2 regions of the Nonomuraea sp. NPDC049158 genome follow, and region 1 is predicted to be linked to the other one. Evidence: predicted binding sites of a transcription regulator. Region 1 holds the regulator's gene; the other holds the start of a gene.

Region 1 (11,305 bases):
GGTGAGCGGCGACGGCAGCAGGCTCGTCCTCAACGGCAAGAACGGCCTGCAGACCCGTACCAGCGGCGAGGGCGACGAGGTCGTCACCATCGACCTCGACCGGATCACGGTCCAGATCGACCCGATCGCCGAGTGGCGGCAGGGCTATGCCGAGGCCGGCCGGTTGATGCGCGACCACTTCTGGCGCGCGGACATGAACGGCGTCGACTGGCAGGGCGTGCTCGACCGCTACGCGCCGCTGGTCGACCGGATCGGCGCCTACTCCGAGCTCATCGACCTGCTCTGGGAGGTACAGGGCGAACTGGGCACCTCGCACGCCTACGCCCGGCCTGTCGGCGGGGGCTACGACCCGCGCCGGCGCCAGGGCCTGCTCGGCGCCGACATCGCCCGCGACGCGGACGGCGTCTGGCGCGTCGAACGGATCCTGCCCGGCGAGTCGTCCGACCACGACGCGCGCTCGCCGCTGCTCGCGCCGGGCGTCGCCGTGCGCGAGGGCGACGCGATCGTGGCGGTGGGCGGCCGGCCCATCGATCCCGTACGCGGCCCGCTCGCCTCCCTGGCCGGTACGGCCGGGCAGCCCATCGAGCTGACCGTACGACCGGCGTCAGGCGGCGAGACGCGCCGGGTGGTGGTCACCCCGATCTCCGACGAGACGCAACTGCGCTACCACGACTGGGTGGAGGGCCGGCGCGCCTACGTCAGGCAGGCGTCGGAGGGGCGGCTCGGCTACCTGCACGTGCCCGACATGGTGGCGTCGGGGTGGGCGCAGTTCCATCGCGACCTGCGTACGGAGATGGCCCGCGAGGGGCTGGTCGTGGACGTACGCGAGAACGGCGGCGGGCACACCTCCGAGCTCGTGCTGGAGAAGCTGTCGCGCCAGGTCACCGGCTGGAATCACGCCCGCGGCTACGAGCCGATGCGCTACCCCGAGGACTCGCCGCGCGGCCCGATCGTGGCCGTCACCGACGAGTTCGCGGGCTCGGACGGCGACATCGTCAGCGCGGGCATCAAGAACCGGAAGATCGGTCCGCTGGTGGGCACCCGGACGTGGGGCGGAGTGATCGGCATCGACTCGCGCTACTCGCTGGTGGACGGGACGGTGGTGACCCAACCCCGCTACTCGTTCTGGCTGGCCGGGCAGGGCTGGGGCGTGGAGAACTACGGCGTCGACCCCGACATCGAGGTGGTCATCACGCCGCAGGACCGGGTGGCGGGGCGCGATCCGCAGCTGGAGAAGGCGGTCGAACTCGCGCTCGCCGCCCTGGCCGAGCACCCGGCGGCCACACCTCCGGACCTGCCGCCGCTGGCGACATGACCTCGCGGCGTTACTGACCTCGCTCGCGACATAACGGACTCATCACGGGATCCGCTCCGATGATGATCGGAGCGGATCCTGTCGGCAGAGTAAGAACTGTTGTCGGCGCTCGCTATGCCAGCTGGTGGTTGCCAGAAGAACTGTGGTTGGTTTCTGATCGACCGCGACTGAAGGTGATCAGATGGTAATGTTCAGTCACAGCCGGGTGCCTGACTGGCGTTCGGCCCCCGCCCCCATTGGTGTCCGCACCAACGGGACAGCGTCCGGCGGGGCGGTGGCCCAAGAGCCGCACTCTCTCCAGGAATGCGGGGTCAGGCCCCGACAAAGCGGTTCTCAACCACGGTCCGCCCGGCTCGCCGGACGGACGCGGTATCGGCTTCCACCAGATCGCCTTCCGGCCTCGGCCAGCAGGCGACGAGGCTACGCTGATGTCCGTTTTACTCACGTAAACACAGAGAGCGGAAGACGCTTGATCCCATGAAGTCCCTCGCGTATCGCCAGAGTGACGCCGCTGGGCAGGGCGTGGTCGCTATCGCCTTTCTTCAGGCGTAAGGCGGTGGATCCTCTCGCCTATCGTCAGAGCGGTATCCGGGAAACCGGGCTGAATGCTCAGGACATCCGGAAGGCCCTGGAAAAGCTCGCCGTTCCAGAGCTCCCCTTGGGGACGTTCGGCATGGCCGGTGGTGCGGCGAGAGATCGCCACAACCAGGCCAGTGACGAGTTCAACGGCCGGGCGCGGCGCGGTGTGGAGTCGGCCGAGGATATCTCGCGCAACCTGAAGCTCACCGCCGACGGGTATGTGCGGGCCTCCAACGACGTCATGCGCGCGGTCCTCGCCGTCGGCGGCCACCGGCAGCCTCTCGTACGCGGGCAGGCGCCTTCTCCGGAGTCGGAAGTCCGGAACGGCGTGGGATATGGCCTCACGTCGCTCGGCACCACGGGTATGACCCTCGTCCGGCTGGCGGAGGCCTCCTCCTACCTTCAGCAAGGCTCGGCCGCCGGGATCGCGAACATGTCGGCCGAGGCGGCGAAGATGGCGAACCTGAGCCAGCGCACGCTGTCCATGCTCAAGGTCGCCGCCACGATGTCGATCACGGCCGCGACCGGGCTCATGCTCTGGCTGGCCACCGTGACCTGGAACGACGACAAGGTCGACGAGGCCATCGCGGCCTGGCGCCACGCCGCCAACTCCCTGGGCGAGATCTTCGGGGCCGGGGACCCGATGAAGCTGGAGGCACTTGCGGCAGCATGGCACGGCGGCGCCAAGGACGTGGCCGACCAGAAGCTACGAGACTTCGTCACCGCGGGTGTCCAGCTCGCCGACTATGCCGCGGGCCGGGCCGTCGGGTTGCAGGACGCGGTGAAGCAGCTGAACCGGCTGCACTCGTACGCGTTCTGGACGACCATGGGCGAGCTGGGGGTGATCGCGGCGCTGCGCCTGGTCGCGTCCGTCAACCCGGCTGCCCGGCTGGCGTCCATCAAGGTGGGGTGGCGGTTGTCGCTCGCCCTTGTACTGATTCAGGGGGCTATCACCGCGCGGCTGGAGTACCTGGCGGGAGAGTCCTTGAAGAAGGACTCGGTGGGCGCCGGGCCGGCGGGGGTCGAGGAAACGGACTTCCCTCGCTTCTAGCCTGTTTGTGTGATGCGGTCCAGGATCTCGGTCAGGATGGGCTCGGTGGTGGCGAAGTTCAGCCGTACACAGTGCGCGCCGCCGGGCCCGAACGTGGCGCCATCGCTCAGCATGACCTTCGCGTCACGTTCGAGCGTTTCCTGTACGCCTGGGCGGCCGTAGTCGAGCCAGGCCAGGTAGGTGGCCTCCGGGATGCGGTAGCCAATCCCCTCGGGCAGCCGGTCGGCGATCGTCCGGCGATTCCTGTCCAACAGGGCACGGGTCTCCTCAAGCCAGGCGTCGCCGTGCCGCCAGGCCGCCACCGTCGCCTCCACTCCGAACAGATTGGCCGAGCCGAACACGAAGGGCGGCTGCGCGTCGAGAGCCTTACGCAGCTCCGGCGAACCGATGTGGGCGACCGAGCACCGGATGCCGCCAAGATTGAACGCCTTGGTGGCAGAGGTGAGCGTGACGGTCCGCTCAGGCAGGAGGGCGGCGAACGGGATGTGCTGGTTGGGGGCGTACGCGAGGTCGGCGTGGATCTCGTCGGAGATGACGAGCAGGTCATGACGCTCGACGTGCTCCGCCAGCTCGGTCAGCTCCTCGCGGGTGAAGACCCGACCTGTGGGATTGTGCGGGTTGACCAGCAGCAACACCTTGCAGCGGGACAGATCAGGCACCTCAAACCGCCACGAGTCCCCGTCGGCGATCAGCTGGAGGGGATGCAGCGGCCGGTTCATGGTCTCCAGCGTGCCGAGGAACGGGGGATAGGCGGGGGTATGCACGGCCACGCCGTCCCCTGGGCGGGTCCATACGTGGAGGAGCACCTGGAGCGCTTGGTTGATGTCGGAATAACTCCGCACATACTCAAGCTCCGGCTCCCAGCCGTACCGACCGGCCATCCGCTCAACGAACGCCTCAGCCAGGGGACCACAGCGGGGACTGTCCAGCCAGGTGGGGTAGCCGAGGTCACCGTGGGCCCGCCGTTGAAGGGCGTTGACGACTTCGGGGGCGGTGGGGAGGTCCATATCGGCGATCCAGGCGGGGATGACGCCGGGAGCGGCTTTGGCCCACTTGAATCCGTCGTGTGTTGCCTTGAGGTCTTCTGCCCGCTTTGTGTCGGTCACGCGGCCATTCTAGAAACCACCGCTGTTCTGGCCAGCCCGTCTCATTGGCCAGGCGACTTCACCTTCGGTCAGATGTCTCTTTTGGTACGCCGATCTCCGCCGGCAGTCGGTCGCGGAGACCGGCAACCTACGATCTGGTCCCTGTCTTGAGGCCGGTGGTCTGGCCCGAATGGCTGATGACCGTACTCCTCAAGAGGACACGAACAGAGGGCATGGCAGGTGTGTTGCCTGCCATGCCCTCTGTCGCATGCGTACGGAGCCGATGGCGTACGCCTGGCGCATCACCCTGCCATACGCCCGGACATGCGTGCGGTGCTAGAGGCGGCGGAGGACCGCTACGACCTTGCCCAGGACGCTGGCCTCGTCGCCGGGGATCGGGTCGTAGTTGGCGTTGTGCGGCACCAGCCAGACGTGGCCGTCCTTGCGCTTGAACGTCTTCACCGTAGCCTCGCCCTCGATCATGGCCGCCACGATGTCACCGCTCTCCGCGACCGGCTGCTGGCGGACGACGACCCAGTCGCCGTCGGCGATGGCGGCGTCGATCATCGAATCACCGGCGACCTGCAGGAGGAAGAGGGTGCCTTCACCGACCAGTTGCTTGGGCAGGGCGAAGACGTCTTCGACGCTCTCCTCGGCGAGGATCGGTCCACCGGCGGCGATCCGGCCGACCAGCGGCACGTAGGCGGCCGTGGGCCTGCTCACCGGGGAGTCGGACTCGTTGGCGGCGTCGGGATCGACCCAGAGCACGGGCTCGCCCGGCAGACGCACCTCGAGCGCGCGCGGCCGGTGGGGGTCGCGTCTCAGGTAGCCCTTGCGCTGCAACGCCGTCAGCTGGTGCGACACGCTGGACGTGCTGGTCAGTTGCACGGCCTCGCCGATCTCGCGCATGGACGGCGGGTAGCCCCGCTGTTGGACCGAGTCGCGAATCACCTCGAGGATCTTGCGTTGCCTGGGTGTCAGCCCCAGGGAGTCACGCCGACGCACCGCGAGGTCACTGACCCCGTTGGTGTCATCCCGATCGCTCATGATCTGCCTCCTCGCCCGGCGGCCCGCCTCACCGGCGAATCTCCCGGTCCGTGGTCTTCGTGTCGCACACAGCGACCGTATCGCTGTTGAAGATCATCTTCAAACAATTGTTCGAGTCTTCCTCGAAATTGTTGGCAGCGTGGTGTACAACATCGTACGGGAGTTCGATCGACACCGTGTTCGATTTGCCGATCTTTATTGGGTCTTTTTTTCGGGCCGGGACGGCTGGGAGGTCAAACATGCGAGCGACCACCATCACAGATGCGACCAGCGACGACGTCAAGCGACTCACCCTCCTGGCAGACGCCACCCGGCGACCGGTGGCGGGGGGCGGCAACACGGGTGACGACCAGGGGGATGGTTGTCGGGGCGGCGATTCCGCCGACCGGCCAGATCGCGAACCCCCGCTTACCCGTGACAACTCCGACAACCGGGCTCCGGGGTCCGCCGGTCCGGGGTTTGTTGGCCCGGCGCCTGACGGTCCGGGGACCGTCGGCACGGGGTCCGCTGGTCCGGGATCGACCGGTTCGGGGTCCGGCGGCCCGGGGTTCGCTGTTCCGGGGCCGGAAGGCCGTCTCGAGATAGCGGGCGGGGCTCGTTCCCGAACCGGGGGTGCGGGTCGTTCGCGGACTGGGGGCGGGAGCGTTCGCGAGAGTGGAGACGGAGGCCGTTTCGGCAGGGAAGGCGGGGCGCGGCCTGCACGCGGGGGCGGGGGTCGTCCCGAATACGGCAGCGGCGGCCGGCCGGGGGGAGGGGGCGAACGTACGAGGGGCGGATCGGCCGGCAGAGGGCCTCTCAGTCGTCGGGCCGCAGCACAGGGAAGACCGCTTCTGTGGCTGGTGCCCGCGCCACGCCCTGACTCCGACGACACACCGCGGTCTGATGGAAGTGTGCGACCCACGGACGCGACCGGGCGCCCAGTGGAGCCCGCAGGCTCGGCGGAAGTCGGGCGATCGGTGGAGTTCGGGAACTCGTCGGTTCGGGCGAGCGACGGCCGCGCGGAGAGCCCTCTGCGCGATGCGGGCGCTCGCTCCCGTGAGGCAGAGAGCCGGTCGGAGGGGCGCTCGCGCCGGGCGGGCGGCCGGTACGGTGCGCGGTCTCGGGGTGTGGGTGGGCGTGTCGGGGGCCCGGCTCGGGAAGTGGCCGGTCGTTCCGGCGGCCGGGTCCGTGAGGTGCCGGGCTCGTACACGCGCCGTCCCCGGCGCAAGGGCGGTCTGCCCGCCGATCGGACCCATCTGTCCAGGAGGCAGGCCGGCGTTACTCGACGGGGGCGGCGTAATCCTCCCGTACGGCTCACGCGACGGGGGCGGGCCGTACTGGTGATGGCCATGGCTCTGCTGTCCCTGGGCGGCTTCTGGCTCGGCACCCGCGCGGTCGGCCAGGCGTCCGCGGCGCCTGTCGTGCCGAGTCACGCGGGCCTGCCCTGGGTGACCGTCCACGAGGGGGACTCGCTCTGGACGATCGCCGACGCGGTGGCTCCCGACGAGGGCGACCCCGCAGCGGTGGTGACCGAGATCAAGCGGCTGAACGGCCTGCCCGGCTCGCTCATCCGCCCCGGCAGCCGCCTGTACATCCCGAGCGCCCGCGCCTTGCAGTAAGCCTCGAGCCTCAACCAGTAGCGATACGGTCCGTCCCCAACCGAAAGCGTGGAGACGAGCGCGTACGGATGTGCCGTACGAGATGCCTGTGAGCCGTGTTCACCCACGTGAGACCGGCCAACCAACGTGACCAGCGAGGCGAGGAACACACCCCCACCGGCCGGTGTTGACGACGACACGCCCGAGTCGGACCAAGGTGGCTGCGCTGATCAGCGACTTCGGCGGCAAGCCTCCGTCCAACTTGCGTTCATGGTCGCTCGCTTCTACGGTTGGACCACAACATCTAGTAGTTACACCGATGTAGTTCACCACAAATTGTGTTTCTCTGACCGCACCATGGCAAGCCGTGGGGCGTGCGCAAGCGTACGCAGAACAGCGCTTTACGCCTGTGGTGACCGCATGGTCGAGGAGGGCGAACAAACGTGCACTGTCCGTTCTGTCGTCATCCTGATACGAGGGTCATCGACAGCCGCTCGACAGAGGACGGCGCGGCCATTCGGCGCCGCCGTACCTGTCCGGAATGCGGGCGCCGGTTCACCACGCAGGAGACCGTACTGCTGATGGTGAGCAAGCGCAGCGGAGTAACGGAGCCGTTTTCGCGTGACAAGGTCGTCGCGGGCGTGCGACGGGCCTGCCAGGGCAGGCCGGTGAGCGAGGATTCGCTGGCTCAATTGGGCCAGCGCGTCGAGGAGGCCATCCGGGCCAAGGGTGCCGCTGAACTCCCCTCCAACGAGGTGGGGCTGGCGATCCTGGGCCCGTTGCGGGAGTTGGACGAGGTGGCCTACTTGCGATTCGCATCGGTATATCGCGGTTTCGAGAGCCTGGCGGACTTCGAGGCCGAGATCGAACAGTTGAAGGCGGAGAAGGGGGAGTCATGACGGAGACGGCCAGCGGTTCAGTCACGCGCGGAGGCAAGCGTCCGCGCAAGGGGCTCAAGATGAAGCGAATCTTCACTAAGCCCGGTGTGCACCCATATGACGACATCCAGTGGGAGCGCCGCGACGTCGTCATGACCAATTGGCGCGACGGCTCGATCAATTTCGAGCAGCGGGGCGTCGAGTTTCCTGAGTTCTGGTCGGTCAACGCGGCCAACATCGTCACCACCAAATACTTCCGCGGCGCCGTGGGCACCCCGCAGCGCGAGTGGAGCCTGAAGCAGTTGGTCGACCGGGTCGTCGGCGTCTACACCAAGACCGCGGTGGAGCACGGCTACTTCGCCACCGACGAGGATGCCGAGATCTTCGATCACGAGCTGAAGCACGCGCTGACGCACCAGGTGTTCGCGTTCAACTCGCCGGTGTGGTTCAACGTGGGCACCGCGAGCCCGCAGCAGGTGAGCGCCTGCTTCATCTTGGCCGTGGACGACACGATGGAGTCGATCCTCGACTGGTACAAGGAAGAGGGCGTGATCTTCAAGGGCGGCTCGGGCTCGGGGGTCAACCTGTCCCGCATCCGCTCCTCGAAGGAGCTCCTGTCCAGCGGCGGTACGGCCAGCGGGCCGGTCTCGTTCATGCGCGGCGCCGACGCGAGCGCGGGCACCATCAAGTCCGGCGGCGCCACCCGCCGGGCGGCCAAGATGGTCGTGCTCGACGTCGACCACCCCGACATCGTGGAGTTCGTCGAGACCAAGGCCCGCGAGGAGGACAAGGTCCGCGCGCTGCGCGACGCCGGGTTCGACATGGACCTGGGCGGCAAGGACATCGTCTCGGTCCAATACCAGAACGCCAACAACTCGGTGCGCGTCTCCGAGGAGTTCATGCACGCGGTCGAGAAGGGCGACGACTTCGCGCTGCGCGGCCGCCTGACCGGCGAGGTGATCGAGAAGGTCGACGCGCGGGAGCTGTTCCGCAAGATGGCCAAGGCGGCCTGGGAGTGCGCCGACCCCGGCGTCCAGTACGACGACACGATCAACGACTGGCACACCACCCCGGAGACCGGGCGCATCACCGCCAGCAACCCCTGCAGCGAGTACGTCCACCTCGACAACTCCTCCTGCAACCTGGCCAGCATCAACCTGCTGAAGTTCCTGAAGGACGACGACACCTTCGACGTCGCGAACTTCGTCAAGCTGACCGAGCTGATCATCACGGCCATGGACGTGTCGATCACGTTCGCCGACTTCCCGACCGAGAAGATCGGCGAGACGACCCGCGCCTACCGCCAGCTCGGCATCGGCTACGCGAACCTGGGCGCGCTGCTCATGGCCACCGGCCACGCGTACGACTCCGACGGCGGCCGCGCGGTCGCCGGGGCGATCACGTCGCTGATGACCGGTGTGTCCTACCGGCGCAGCGCCGAGCTGGCCGGAGTCGTCGGCCCGTACGACGGCTATGCCCGCAACGCCGAGCCGCACAAGCGGATCATGCGCAAGCACGCCGCCGCCAACGACGACCTGCGCACGGTCGGCTCGATGGACGCCAAGATCCACGCCGAGGCGTCCCGTCAGTGGTCGGAGTGCCTCAAGGCCGGCGAGAAGAACGGCTACCGCAACGCGCAGGCCAGCCTGCTCGCGCCCACGGGCACCATCGGCCTGATGATGGACTGCGACACCACCGGCATCGAGCCCGACCTGGCGCTGGTCAAGTTCAAGAAGCTCGTCGGCGGCGGCTCGATGCAGATCGTCAACCAGACGATCCCGCGCGCGCTCAGGCAGCTCAACTACCAGCAGGAGCAGATCGAGGCCATCGTCGAGTACATCGCCGAGCACGGCCACGTCGTCGACGCCCCCGGCCTGCGCAGGGAGCACTACGAGGTGTTCGACTGCGCGATGGGCGAGCGGGCCATCGCCCCGATGGGTCACGTCCGCATGATGGCCGCCGCGCAGCCGTTCCTGTCCGGCGCGATCTCCAAGACGGTCAACCTGCCGGAGTCGGCCACGATCGACGACATCGAGCAGGTCTACCTGGAGGGCTGGCGGCTCGGCCTCAAGGCGCTGGCGGTCTACCGCGACAACTGCAAGGTCGGCCAGCCGCTGTCGGCCGGCGGCAGCAAGAAGGAAGCCGAGAAGGCCGACAAGGCGGCCGAGGTCGCCGAGCCCGAGGTCCGGGTCATCGAGGTCAACCGGCCCACCCGGCGCCGGATGCCCAACCAGCGGCCCAGCATGACCACCCGCTTCACGGTCGGCGGCGCCAAGGGCTACATGACCGCCTCGTCCTACCCCGACGACGGGCTCGGCGAGGTCTTCCTGAAGATGTCCAAGCAGGGTTCGACGCTGGCGGGCGTCATGGACGCCTTCTCGGTGGCGATCTCGATAGGGCTCCAGTACGGCGTGCCGCTCGAGACGTACATGAGCAAGTTCGTCAACATGCGCTTCGAGCCCGCCGGGATGACGGACGACCCCGACATCCGGATGGCCACCTCGGTGATGGACTACATCTTCCGCCGCCTGGCCCTCGACCACCTGCCCTACGACGAGCGGGCGGCGCTGGGCATCTTCTCGGCGGCCGAGCGCGCCGCGCAGCAGCGCGGCGAGGACCCGGCCGCGCTCCAGGAGGCGGTCGACCGTGAGGCGCTCGCCCAGTCGGCCCCGATCGAGGCCAAGCAGGAGGCGGAGCAGAAGGCCGAGCCGGAGCCGGTGCAGGAGTTCACGCTGGAGAACCACCAGCGCATCACCGCCGACGCCCCGCTCTGCATGACCTGCGGCACCAAGATGCGCCCGGCGGGCAGCTGCTACGTCTGCGAGGGCTGCGGCTCGACCAGCGGCTGCAGCTAGTTTCAGGCGTCGAGGCGAGAAACGCCTGGTCAGGGCAGGGGGCCCGCATCTCTTAGGCTCCCTGCCCTGTGCTTTGCCTGACGATTGGCGCAGCGCGCGCACCGTTGCGAGCTGCTCTGGGTGGCATTCTGAAGAGACTCTCGCTGGAGGTGCCGCCATGGCCGTCGTCCACTTCGACAGCTATACCGAAGCTCGTACGCATCTCAAGGCGCTGCTGGACGCGGCGGAGCGAGGTCGCGTGGCCACAGTGCGGCGCGAATCGGCCGTGACGGCCCTCGTGGACGTTGAAAGACTGCGTCACTACCTCGCGATGGTCATTCCTTCTCGTGCGCAGGTGGTTCCTGAGGCAGGCGGCTGGTCGATTTTCATCCCGGGGTCACCGGTCGCCGCGGATGGCGCGACCTTTGATCAGGCTGTTGCGGAGATGGTCGAGGGGCTGCGTGAGTACGCCGAGGACTGGCAGGATCACCTGCTCGACGTTCCCAACCACCGTGACAACTGGGGGGTCGTGCAGTTGATCAGCCTCAGTAATGACGATCAGTTGCGTGAATGGCTGGTGGGGGCCAGCCGTCGGAGGCGTTGCCCGCCGATCTCGTCTTCATGTTGATCTCAAGGGTCGGACTCGACGAGATGACGGTCGCGGCGATGAGCAAGGACGAGGCCATCGCCAGAGTGCAGAAGTACTGGGTCGACGGCACCTGATCCGAGGAAATAGGGTCCGGCCATGGCTCAACAGCGATCAACGGGACCGGCCGGCTTCAAGTAGTTCGCCAGGACATACCTGGCGGTGCTACCCAGGGAGCCTCATGTCCCGCACTGCCCATCACAACGCTCGTCCTGTTCTCGGCGGGGGAGCCCCATGGCGGTCGGTGGTGATAGTTGATCTCCGTTACAGTGCCGCATGCCTGAGACAGGCAC
Region 2 (11,305 bases), on a different contig from region 1:
CACATACTGCCTCGTCGCACCGACAGAAAACTCATTGTGGCGGCGGTGCGAGATTGAGGCGGGGGCGCTGCGGACATAGAGCGAGCGTGGGCATCGACTACGCAGCCATTGAGAACCGCCGCGAGGACATCAGGGAGCGCTACCTCTTAGCGCACCGGCCATCCAGTAGCGCGCGCGGCCTGCACCATTTCGCCCTGCTGTCGTCGGACGTGGAGCGGACGGTCAAGTTCTACCAGGAGCTTCTTGAGTTCCCCTTGACGGAGATTTTTGAGAACCGTGACTTCAAGGGCTCCAACCACTTCTTCTTCGACATCGGCAACGGCAACCTCCTCGCCTTCTTCGACTTCCCGGGGCTCGACCTCGGCCCCTACCAGGAGGTGCTCGGCGGGCTGCACCACATCGCGATCTCCGTCGACCCGGCGACCTGGGAGCGGCTGCGCGGCAAGCTCGAGGTGGCCGGCGTGCCGCACCAGATCGAGAGCGGCGCCTCCATCTACTTCAAGGACCCCGACGGCGCCCGGCTGGAGCTGCTCGCCGACCATCTGGGTGAGATGTACGGCTCGCGCGTGATGTGATCTACCGTCGCGACGCTCTACGCGTGCGCGGTGTGCCCGCCCGAGGGTCCTTACTGATGCCCGCGTGCCTTTCGGCTCTTTCCGATTTCTCCTGCTGTACGGCTAAGCGCTGGGTTAACCGGAGCTGGCGGCGCTTCTTTCGGTTGGCTTTGCACGCGGCGGACTTGGGCGGGGAGTGCTTGGGGGTCTTTGCCATGGGGGTGTCCTACCCACCCTTCCGGCGGTTCCATACTTGTGTGATGCGGCTGACCGAGTTCTGGAGACGGATGCGCGCCCACTTCGGGGAGTCGTACGCCGACTCGTGGGCCCGCGACTACGTGCTCGCCCCGCTCGAGGGGCGGACGGTCGACCAGGCGCTGGCGGACGGCGAGAGCGCCAAGACCGTCTGGCGCGCGGTCTGCCAGGTGGAGAACGTCTCCTCCCGGCTCCGCTGACCTCTCGGCTCCGCTGACCTCCCGGCTCCGGCTGACCTCACGGCCCCGCTGATCTCGCTGCCCCGCTAACCTCCCTGCTCGTAATCCTCCATGCTCTCTTTCAGCGAGCGGGCCGTCAGATGCAGGTCGTCGGCGGTGCCCTGACCGCCGGGTGACCACAGGAACTGCCACCCACGACCGGCGGGGGTGGCGAAAACGAGCGTCTGTCTACCGGTGCGGAGATGCCACGCCCACAGCACCGGCTCCTCCCCGCCGATCATGCGGCTCGCCAGCCCGTGACCGGGCAACAACTTGGCGAGTGCTTCCAGATGGGTGCGCCGTTCCCCGGTGTACGTGCTGCTCGTCACGTCGCCGCCTCCAAGCCTCTGCTTCAGAGTCTCCCCAGCTCACGGTGCGTGACAACACGTAAGGCGTATTGCCTATCAATGTCGGGTGTGTGGAAACGCTGTGGAACCAGGGCGGGGTGCTGTGCGGCGTTAGGCCCGGCAGTCGGGTGCCGAGGCGAAGCGGTTAGAACGCGCCGCTTCGGCCGCCCAGTCGTAGGTCGGTCGCAGTTGTGACGGCTGGTGTCCGGCTGCCCTGACGCTGATGATGGTCGGCATGCGGCGGCGGCTGATCCGGGCGTTCGGCGGGGTGACCTTCGTCATCTCGATGGCCGGGTTGGGCACTTATCAACCGGCCCTCTAAGGTGCTGACTCGCCGAAGACGCGAACGAGCTCATCGGCGACGTCTCGACGATCAGCGCGCGCGTCGATGGTGCTGTGCACCCGCTCTCGCGCCTGCGCGATCATCTCCTCGGGCCATGAGTGACCCGACAGCCCAGAGGAGATCAGCACGAGCCCCGCCACTCGGTGCGCAGCCACCAACGCCGCCTCCACCGCGTAGGAGCCCCCCATCGAATCGCCCACCAGCGCCGCCCGTTCCACGCCGAGTCCGTCCATCACACGCAGCAGGTCTTCGTGGTGAACGAGTTCGCCGGCCGGATCGGCCGACTCACCGTACCCGCGCCAGTCGTAACTGATCACCCGGTAACGATCGGACAGCGAGTCGCGCTGGTGTCGCCACATACGCCGATCGGCGATGCCCGCGTGGATGAGCACCACCGCAAGACCCTCCCCCATATCGTCATAGGCCAGACCATCGATCAACATCACGCCCCAGATCGTATGAGCCGAGTCGGAGCTTCTGGACCGGGTTCGCAGCCGGCGTACCCAGGCCCACGTCCACGATCTCAACGCCCTGAGTCCGCTCAAGCCTCGATGTCATAGGACAACCGCGTGTACTTAGTGGAGTTCCGCGTGTTCCGGATGTGATCGAACAGCCGTTCGGCTACCATGGAACCTGCCAGGCCAACGCCCTCCCCCCGACGATTCCCAAAACTGTCGGTGGCAGGCCGTAGCTTTCACTCGACTGATCGGACCACAACCCTCCAGGGGGAGTTCCCATGGCTATCAACGACCGCGAGAAGGCCCTCGAGACCGCCCTCGCTCAGATCGAGAGGCAGTTCGGCAAGGGCTCCGTCATGCGCCTCGGCGACGACGTCCGAGCCCCCATCGAGGTGATCCCCACGGGTTCGATCTCCCTGGACGTCGCGCTGGGCATCGGCGGGTTGCCGCGTGGCAGGATCGTCGAGATCTACGGTCCGGAGTCCTCGGGTAAGACCACGGTCGCTCTGCACGCGGTGGCCAATGCCCAGCGCGCGGGCGGCATCGCGGCGTTCATCGACGCCGAGCACGCCCTCGACCCCGAATACGCCAAGAAGCTCGGCGTCGACACCGACGCCCTGCTCGTCTCCCAGCCCGACACGGGCGAGCAGGCGCTCGAGATCGCCGACATGCTGATCAGGTCGGGCGCCGTCGACATCATCGTCATCGACTCGGTGGCCGCCCTGGTCCCCAAGGCCGAAATCGAGGGCGAGATGGGCGACAGCCACGTCGGCCTCCAGGCCCGTCTGATGTCCCAGGCCCTGCGCAAGGTCGCCGGCGCGCTCAGCAACACCGGCACCACCGCCATCTTCATCAACCAGCTCCGCGAGAAGATCGGCGTCATGTTCGGCTCGCCCGAGACCACGACCGGTGGTAAGGCGCTCAAGTTCTACGCCTCGGTCCGCCTCGACATCCGCCGCATCGAGACGCTCAAGGACGGCACGGAGGCGGTCGGCAACCGTACGCGGGTCAAGGTCGTCAAGAACAAGATGGCCCCGCCCTTCCGGGTCGCCGACTTCGACATCCTCTACGGCGTGGGCGTCTCCCGCGAGGGCGGCCTCATCGACATGGGCGTCGAGCACGGCTTCGTCCGCAAGTCCGGCGCCTGGTACACCTACGAGGGCGACCAGCTCGGCCAGGGCAAGGAGAATGCCCGCAACTTCCTGAAGAACCACCCCGACATGTCCAACGAGATCGAGAAGAAGATCAAGGACAAGCTCGGCGTCGGCCCCCGCTTGGACGCCCCCGCCGAGGCCCCCGCGGCCCCGGCCGCCCCAGCCGCCGCTCCCTCGGGCCGCGGCGCCAAGGCCGCCGCCACGCCGAAGCCCGGTGACGTCTGATCGGTCGCCACATGAGTGTCTCTGATCGGTCCTCGCATGAGTGACACGGACCCGTCGCAGGCGCCCCACTCCCACGACTGGGGCGCCTGGCCCGACCTCCCCACCCCACCTCCGGGCCGCCGCCGCAGCTCCAGCGCCAACCTCTCCCCACGGTCATCAACCCCGGAGGACACCTGGCCCTCCGGACCCTCATCGGACGACTCACCCCGAGGCCGGAAACCCTCCCGGAGGAAACGGTCCAGCGGGAGGCTGCCCGGTGGCGATCCGTCTGATGGGAGGCCGCTTGGCGGCGAACCGTCTAGCGGGAAGCTGCCCGGCACCGAACCGGCCGGTAGGAGGCCGTCCGGTGAGAGGCTGTCTGGGGGTGAGCCATCGGGTGGGCTACCCGGTAGCGGACCGCCAGGTGGAAAGCTGACCGGTAGCGAACTGTCCGGTGGGAAGATGCCTGGCGCTGCACTATCCAGTGGAAAGCCGTCCGGCGGGGAGCCGTCGGCAGGGTGGCCGTCGCTCAGCGAATGGCGCCAACGGTCCCGCCCCTCGGCCGAGCCACCCTCGGCTGACTCATCCCCGGCCCAGCCCGCTCACGCACCTGCCGAGCCGAGCTCCGGGCTGGGCGCAGCATCGATCGCTGAGTCGTCCGGTGATTCGGGCAGCGGACAGAACACCGAGCGGCTCTCAACCGCGCCCCAAGAAACCGTCTGGCGGCCTGCCCAGGACAACTCACCGCCCGCCGCAGGCAATGCGTCTCCCCGAGGCCAGGACGTGCCTCCGCCTGCCCAAGGCAACTCACTGTCCACCACAGGCAGGGCGTCTCCCCGGGGCGACGACGTGTCTCCGCCTGCTCAAGGCAACTCACTGTCCACCGCGGGCAATGCGTCTCCCGGGGGCCAGGACGTGCCTCCGCCAGCCCAAGGCACTTCATCGTCCACCGCGGACAACCCCTCTCCCCGAGGCGACGTGCCGTTCTCCCAGGACGGGCTGTCGTCCGGTGCGGGCACCGACAGCGGTCAGTTCGAGGGCGGTTCCTATACCGGTGGCCAGGCCGAGGATGATCCGTACCAGGGTGGCCGACGTGGGGAGAGGCGCTCCGGTAGAGGACGGCGGTCAGGTGGGCGGGGTGGGAAGGGGGCGCGTTCGGCGGGCTCTCGGGGGCGTGGTGGGTGGCTTCCCGACGGGCCCGACGAGGGGTCGGCCGCCGGTGCAGCGCCCCACGCCGACCCTGAGTCGGTGGCTCGGGCCATCTGTCTCCGTCTGCTCACGATGGCTCCCAAGACGCGAGCCCAACTGGCCGAGGCGCTCCGTAAGCGTGACGTGCCGGATGAGGCCGCGGAGACGGTCCTCGACCGCTTCTCCGAGCTGGGCCTGATCAACGACGAGGCATTCGCCGAAGCCTGGGTCGACTCCCGCCACCACGGTCGTGGGCTCGCCAAACGCGCCCTGGCCGCGGAGCTTCGCCACCGCGGCGTCGACTCCGAGACCGTCAACGAGGCCGTGGACCGCCTCGAGCCCGACCAGGAGCTCGAAACGGCGCGCCGCCTCGTCGAACGCAAGCTGTCCTCCACCCGCGGCCTCGACCCCCAGGTCCGCACTCGCCGCCTCGCCGGAATGCTGGCCAGAAAGGGGTACGCCCCGGGACTGGCCTTCCGCGTCATCCGCGAGGCGCTGGAGACGGAGGGCGTCGAAATTGAGGACGACTTCTCCTGACCCCCACATGGCCCCCGCCCGCACTGGATCACTCCCGATCGTTCCCCCAAGTTCCGTTTACTGCCAGGCCGCTCCGCCCCGCCAGGCTGAGCTCGGCGGGGCCGCTTTCTTTCGGTAAGGAGCGCGTGGTCCTGTTGCGGGGGGCTGAGCGTCCGTAGACGAGTGGCCCACACCCGCATGACGTTCCGGCCGCTGGCAGGTTGTTCCGTCCCGTCGGGCGGGGATGCTCGGGCCCGTTTCGGTACGGGCGCTGGCCTGTTCCGGTACGGCGCACGTTCTCTTTGGCACGGGGTATCGAGCTTCGATCGGGATATCGAGCCTCGGTTTGGCGCAGGGGTGCGGTTCGTCGGGTGGGCACTCAGGCTCTGGGGCGGGTTGTTTGGTTCCTGGCGGCATCGGCGTGCGGGTCGTCCGAGGGGGTGCCCGGTCTTTCGGGGCGGGGTTTTGGGTCCTGCCGGTAGCGGGGTGGTCCTCTTTCTGGGCCGGGGCTCCGGGTTTGGCGGGAGGGCGTGCGTAGTTGCGTGTGGGACGGCATTTCGGGGCAGAAGCGGGAAATCTGTCTCAATGAAGAGATGCAAGCCCGTAAGACACGCTTGATGACTCGTTTGCTTGCTCGTGACTTGTTCGACGCATAACCTCGACGGCAGTGAGGAGTTACTCCGCGCAGTGCGGATTGCCATACCGGTGATTGACGGACGAACGAGCTCGGTGGATCGAGGCAGGCGAGGTGTCGGCTACCCCAGTCGACGCCCGGTCAGTCTTGGTTGGATATCGGTCGTGGTGAAGATGCCGTTTGGGCGATCAGCGCCGCGCATGTGACCCCTCCCGTTTTGAGGGCGCGTTACGAGTCTTGACGACGCGAGGAGGGCGGGGAGCACATGGGGCCGCTTGTCGTGGTGCTGTCGGTGGCGGTGCTCCTGCTGGCGTTCGGGATGATCGCCGCGTTGCTCATCGTCGTCCGCCGCACGTCGGGCAGCGGTTCGCGAGTGCTCAAGCCGAGCCCCGAGCAGTTGCAGGCCGTACACGAGGAGCTTGAGCTGGCTCGTGAAGAGGCCGGGGAGATCCGGGGCAAGGCCGAGTCCGATGCCGAGGAGATCCTGCGCAGGTCGGCGGCCGCCGCCGAGAGCGCGGCGCGGCTGCGGAGCGAGGTCGAGGAGGAGGGGCGGATACTCAAGGCCGAGCTCAAGGAGCTCCGGGCCGACCTCGAACGCAGGGAAGGGCGGCTGGCCGAGCGCGAGCAGCGGCTCGATGAGGAGGCCAGGCGGCAGGCCGAACGCGATCGCAAGCTGGGCGAGACCGAGGTCGAGCTGGCAGACAGGCGCGCGGAGCTGCTGCAGGTGGAGAACGAGCGGCGGGTGATCCTCGAGCGCGTCGCCGGGCTCACCGGTGAGCAGGCCAAGGGCGAGCTGGTGCGCGAGATCGAGAACCAGGCCAAGCGCGAGGCCGCGCTGATCGTCAGGGAGATCGAGGGCGATGCGCGCAAGGAGGGCGAGAAGCGCGCTACCAAGATCGTGACGCTGGCCGTGCAGCGGATGGCGGCCGAGCAGACGGCCGAGTCCGTGGTGAGCGTGCTGCACCTGCCCGGCGATGAGATGAAGGGCCGGATCATCGGCCGTGAGGGGCGCAACATCCGGGCGTTCGAGTCGACGACCGGCGTGAACCTGATCATCGACGACACCCCGGAAGCGGTGTTGCTGTCGTGTTTTGACCCGGTACGCCGGGAAACTGCCCGGCTCACGCTGGAGAAACTGGTACTCGACGGCCGCATTCACCCCCAGCGCATCGAGGAGGCGCACGAGCGCAGTCGTGCGGAGGTGCAGGAGCTGTGCGCGCGGGCGGGTGATGACGCGCTGGTCGAGCTGGGCATCACCGACATGCACCCCGAACTGACGCTGCTCCTCGGCCAGCTCCGATACCGCACCTCCTACGGACAGAATGTCCTCAAACACCTCATCGAGTCCGCGCACATCGCCGGAATCATGGCCGCCGAGCTCAAGATGGACCAGTCGCTGATGAAGCGCTGCGCCCTGCTGCACGACATCGGCAAGGCTCTGACACACGAGGTCGAGGGCAGCCACGCGCTGATCGGGGCGGAGATCGCCCGCAGATACGGCGAGCAGGAGGACGTGGTGCACGCCATCGAGGCGCACCACAACGAGGTCGAGGTCCGCACGGTCGAGGCCGTGCTCACGCAGGCGGCCGACGCGATCAGCGGCAGCCGTCCGGGTGCGCGACGGGAGTCGCTGGAGGCGTACGTCAAGCGGCTGGAGCGGCTGGAGGAGATCGCGCAGTCGTATGACGGGGTGGAGAAGGTGTTCGCCATGCAGGCAGGCCGGGAGATCCGGGTGATGGTGAAGCCGGACGCGATCGACGACATCCAGGCGCAGGTGATCGCGCGGGATGTGGCCAAGCAGGTCGAGGAGGAGCTGACCTATCCGGGGCAGATCCGCATCACCGTCGTCCGAGAGTCGCGAGCGACCGAGTTCGCGCGCTGAACAGTTCTCTGTGCTGAAAGTCGAGATCACTTTTCTGTACGGCAGGCCTGGTGGACCCCACCCGCCGCACGGGGCCGGGCCCTGTCCAGGGGCACGCTCCTCCGGCGGAGGTGGCTGGGGGCCGTGACGTGCGCCTTCTTGGCCCGGTCCGTGGGCCGTGGGTTGGGCTCCGATGACAGGCGCCGGACTCCGCCGTGCCACGGCCCGCCGACGCGGCGCTCGAAGGGCGAGGCGGGGGAGTGGTCGGCTGCCGGGGGGAGCGGGTGGTCGGAGGGTGAGGCGGGGCGTGGTCGGTCGGAGGGTGAGGTGGGGAGCGGGCGGGAGGGAGAGGCCTGCCCCGGCCGACGCGGAGGCACGACGGCTCGCCGTAACCGTCGGAGGACGGGGCGGAAGTGTGGTCGGGCGGAGGAGTGGTTGGTAGGAGGGCGGCGGCCGGCGGGTACGGGTGGCCGGAATGGGAGAAGGTCTGCTCCGGCTGCGTTCCGCCCGGCCGCCCCCACCCGTCGCACTTCCCCGGCCACAGGTCCCACGATGGGTTCAGGTCAGGCGGATGCGGGGGTCCAGGAGGCCGTAGGTGATGTCCACCAGGAGGTTGGCCACGACGACGGCGGTGGTGGCGAGGACGACGACGCCCATGATGACCGGGAGGTCGCCGCTGACGAATGCCTGCACTACCGCCTGCCCGATGCCGCCGAGCCCGAAGACCGACTCCGTCACCACCACCCCGCCGATCAGCGTGCCCACGTCGACGCCGAGTTGCGTCACCACCGGCGTCAGGGCGGCGCGTAAGCCGTGCCGGTAGATGACCTGGCCTTCCGGGACGCCCTTGGCGCGGGCCGTGCGGATGTAGTCCTCGCCGAGGATGTCCAGCATCGACCCGCGTGTCAGGCGTACGTAGGAGGCGGCCTGGACCATGGCGAGCGTGATCCAGGGCAGGATCAGGTGGCGGGCCCATTCGCCGGGGCTGTCGGTGAGCGGCACGTACGAGTCCGGCGGCAGCAGCGGCGCCCCGGCCATGGAGAGCTGGAAGAACAGGAAGTACAACAGCAGCAGACCGACCACGAAGGTGGGCATGGACACGGCGGCCAGGGCCAGGAACGTCACGACGCGGTCCAGCGGGGAGCGCGCCCGGGTGGCGCTGATGACCCCGGCGCCCACGCCGATGACGACCCAGAGGATCGCGCCGCCGATCACGAGCGAGGCCGTGGGCGGGAAGTCCTGGGAGAGGAGCTTGCCGATGGATTCTCCGGAGAAGTACGACTGGCCGAGGTCGCCGTGGATGAGGCGGTTCAGGTAGTCGAGGTACTGGACGAGGATCGGGCGGTCCAGGCCGAGGTTGTGGCGGATGAGCTCCACTTGTTCGGGGGTGGCCTGGCGGCCGGCCAGCGTCCTGGCAGGGTCGCTGGGGGCGACGAAGAACAGCAGGAACGTGCCCAGCGTGACGAGCCATAGGACGAGCACGCCCAGCAGCGCCCGACGGAGGAGGAAACGGCGGAGCATCAGGCCCCCTTACGACGGCGGCGGCGGTCAAGGCGGTCACGGCCGTCACGGCGGTTGCGGCGGTCACGGCGGCCGCGGCGGCTGAACAGGCGTTCCATGCGTGGGTCGATGGCGTCCCTGATGCCGTCGCCGACCAGGTTGAAGGCGAGCGTGGTGAGCAGCAGGGTGGCCGCGGGGAAGCCCAGGTACCAGTAGGCGACCCGGTAGAAGCCCTGCGCCTCGCTGAGCAGGTTGCCCCAGGAGGGGGTGGGCGGCACGATGCCGAGCCCGAGGAACGACAGCGTCGACTCGAAGACGATGGCCGCCGGCACGAGCAGCGTGGTCAGGACGATGACCGGGGCGAGCAGGTTCGGCAGGATGTCGACGAACATGATCCGGAGATCGCCGCAGCCGATGGACCGGGCGGCCTCGACGTACTCGCGCTCCTTCAGTGAGAGCGTCTGGCCACGGACGACCCGCGCGATGGCCGCCCACGAGTAGAAGGCGATCACCCCGATCGTCGCGGTCAGCGACGGCCCGGCGATCGAGACGACCGCGATGGCGAAGATCAGGTACGGGAACGACAGCACCACGTCCATGAGCCGGGACAGCACGGTGTCGATGACGCCGCCGTAGTAGCCGGCCAGCAGGCCGACGACGACGCCCACCAGCGCGGCCAGCCCGGTGGCGACCACACCGACCAGCAGCGATACCCGCGCCCCGTACAGAACCCTGATGAACAGGTCGCGGCCGAGCCGGTCGGTGCCGAACCAGAACGTGCCGTTCGGCGCGATCGGCAGCCCCTGCGCGGTGATGCCGGTGTCGCGGAACTGCTCGTCCGGGTCGTGGCCGTTCCACGCGGCGATGAGCGGGGCCGCCAGCGCCAGCAGGCAGAGCAGGACCACGATCAGGCCGGAGACCAGCGCGACCTTGTCGGTCCTGATCCTGGCCCAGGCGAGCTGCCACGGGCTGCGGCCGGCGATCGTCCGGTCGCTGACGGCGTCCGGTCTGATCTCGGTGAGCGTCATGCGAGCCTCCTCCCGGAGCCGGAGCCGGAGCCGGAGCCGGAGCCGGAGCCGGAGCCGGAGCCGGAGCCCGAACCGGAATTGGCAGTGGTCAGGTCCTCGCCTGCCTCGACGGGGAAGTGGCAGGCCACCAGGTGGTCCCGGAGCGCCAGCGGCGGTTCCTCCGATGAGCAGCGCTCCCGCGCCTTCGGGCACCGGGGATGGAAGCGGCAGCCCGACGGCGGGTCGATCGGCGAGGGGACGTCGCCCGTCAGGATGATGCGCCGTCGCCGTTCGGCCTCGTCCGGGTCGGCCACCGCCGTGGCGGAAAGGAGGGCGTTCGTGTAGGGATGCCGGGGATGTTCGTGCAGCTCGTCGGCCCCCGCCAGTTCGACGATCTTGCCCAGGTACATGACCGCGATCCGGTCACTGATGTGCCGCACCACCGACAGGTCGTGCGCGATGAACAGGTACGTCAGCCCGAACTCATCCTGCAGGTCCTTCAGCAGGTTGAGGATCTGCGCCTGGATGGACACGTCCAGCGCGGACACCGGCTCGTCGCAGATGATCAGCCGGGGCCGCAGCGCGAGCGCCCTGGCCACCCCGATCCGCTGCCGCTGCCCGCCGGAGAACTCCGCGGGGAAGCGGTTGTAGTGCTCGGGGTTGAGCCCCACCCGTTCCATCAGCTCCTGTACGGTACGGCGCAGCTCGGCGCCGCGGCTCACCCGGTGGACCACGAGCGGGTCGGCGATGATCGAGCCGACGCGCCGGCGCGGGTTCAGTGAGCCGTAGGGGTCCTGGAAGATGACCTGGATGTCGCGCCGGTAGGCCCGCATCCTGGCTCTGGGCAGGTTCGTGATGTCGTCGCCGTCGAAGCGGACCCGGCCCGAGGTGATCGGATGCAGGCCCGCGACGCAGCGGGCGAGCGTCGACTTGCCGCAGCCGGTCTCGCCGACCAGCCCGAGCGTCTCGCCCGGTGACAGGTCGAAGCTCACCCCGTCGACCGCGCGCACCTGCCCGATCGTGTGCTTGACCAGCAGGCCGGTGGTGATGGGGAAGTGCTTGACGA

The links. The regulator LexA, encoded in region 1, represses DNA repair genes until DNA is damaged. The targets are predictions, from matches to a motif close to TCGAACANNTGTTCGA.
Region 2: recA (recombinase RecA) is a predicted target of LexA. The motif match lies at 2,323-2,338, and genes of this name have one in related genera.

The regions. Positions count from the first base shown of each region.
Region 1 covers NZ_JBEZDM010000025.1:134,938-146,242, reverse strand. The annotation lists gene AB0B61_RS39695 (PDZ domain-containing protein) at 1-1,315, shown strand, start outside; gene AB0B61_RS39690 (hypothetical protein) at 1,989-2,945, shown strand; gene AB0B61_RS39685 (aminotransferase class I/II-fold pyridoxal phosphate-dependent enzyme) at 2,942-4,051, opposite strand; gene lexA (transcriptional repressor LexA) at 4,367-5,077, opposite strand; gene AB0B61_RS39675 (hypothetical protein) at 5,106-5,360, opposite strand; gene AB0B61_RS39670 (LysM peptidoglycan-binding domain-containing protein) at 6,406-6,675, shown strand; gene nrdR (transcriptional regulator NrdR) at 7,098-7,553, shown strand; gene AB0B61_RS39660 (vitamin B12-dependent ribonucleotide reductase) at 7,550-10,387, shown strand; gene AB0B61_RS39655 (prevent-host-death protein) at 10,545-10,994, shown strand.
Region 2 covers NZ_JBEZDM010000011.1:228,468-239,772, reverse strand. The annotation lists gene AB0B61_RS25095 (VOC family protein) at 87-575, shown strand; gene AB0B61_RS25090 (DUF3046 domain-containing protein) at 815-1,009, shown strand; gene AB0B61_RS25085 (hypothetical protein) at 1,075-1,356, opposite strand; gene AB0B61_RS25080 (alpha/beta fold hydrolase) at 1,693-2,160, opposite strand; gene recA (recombinase RecA) at 2,454-3,554, shown strand; gene recX (recombination regulator RecX) at 3,591-5,258, shown strand; gene rny (ribonuclease Y) at 6,137-7,753, shown strand; gene AB0B61_RS25060 (ABC transporter permease) at 8,291-9,253, opposite strand; gene AB0B61_RS25055 (ABC transporter permease) at 9,253-10,260, opposite strand; gene AB0B61_RS25050 (dipeptide ABC transporter ATP-binding protein) at 10,257-11,305, opposite strand, start outside.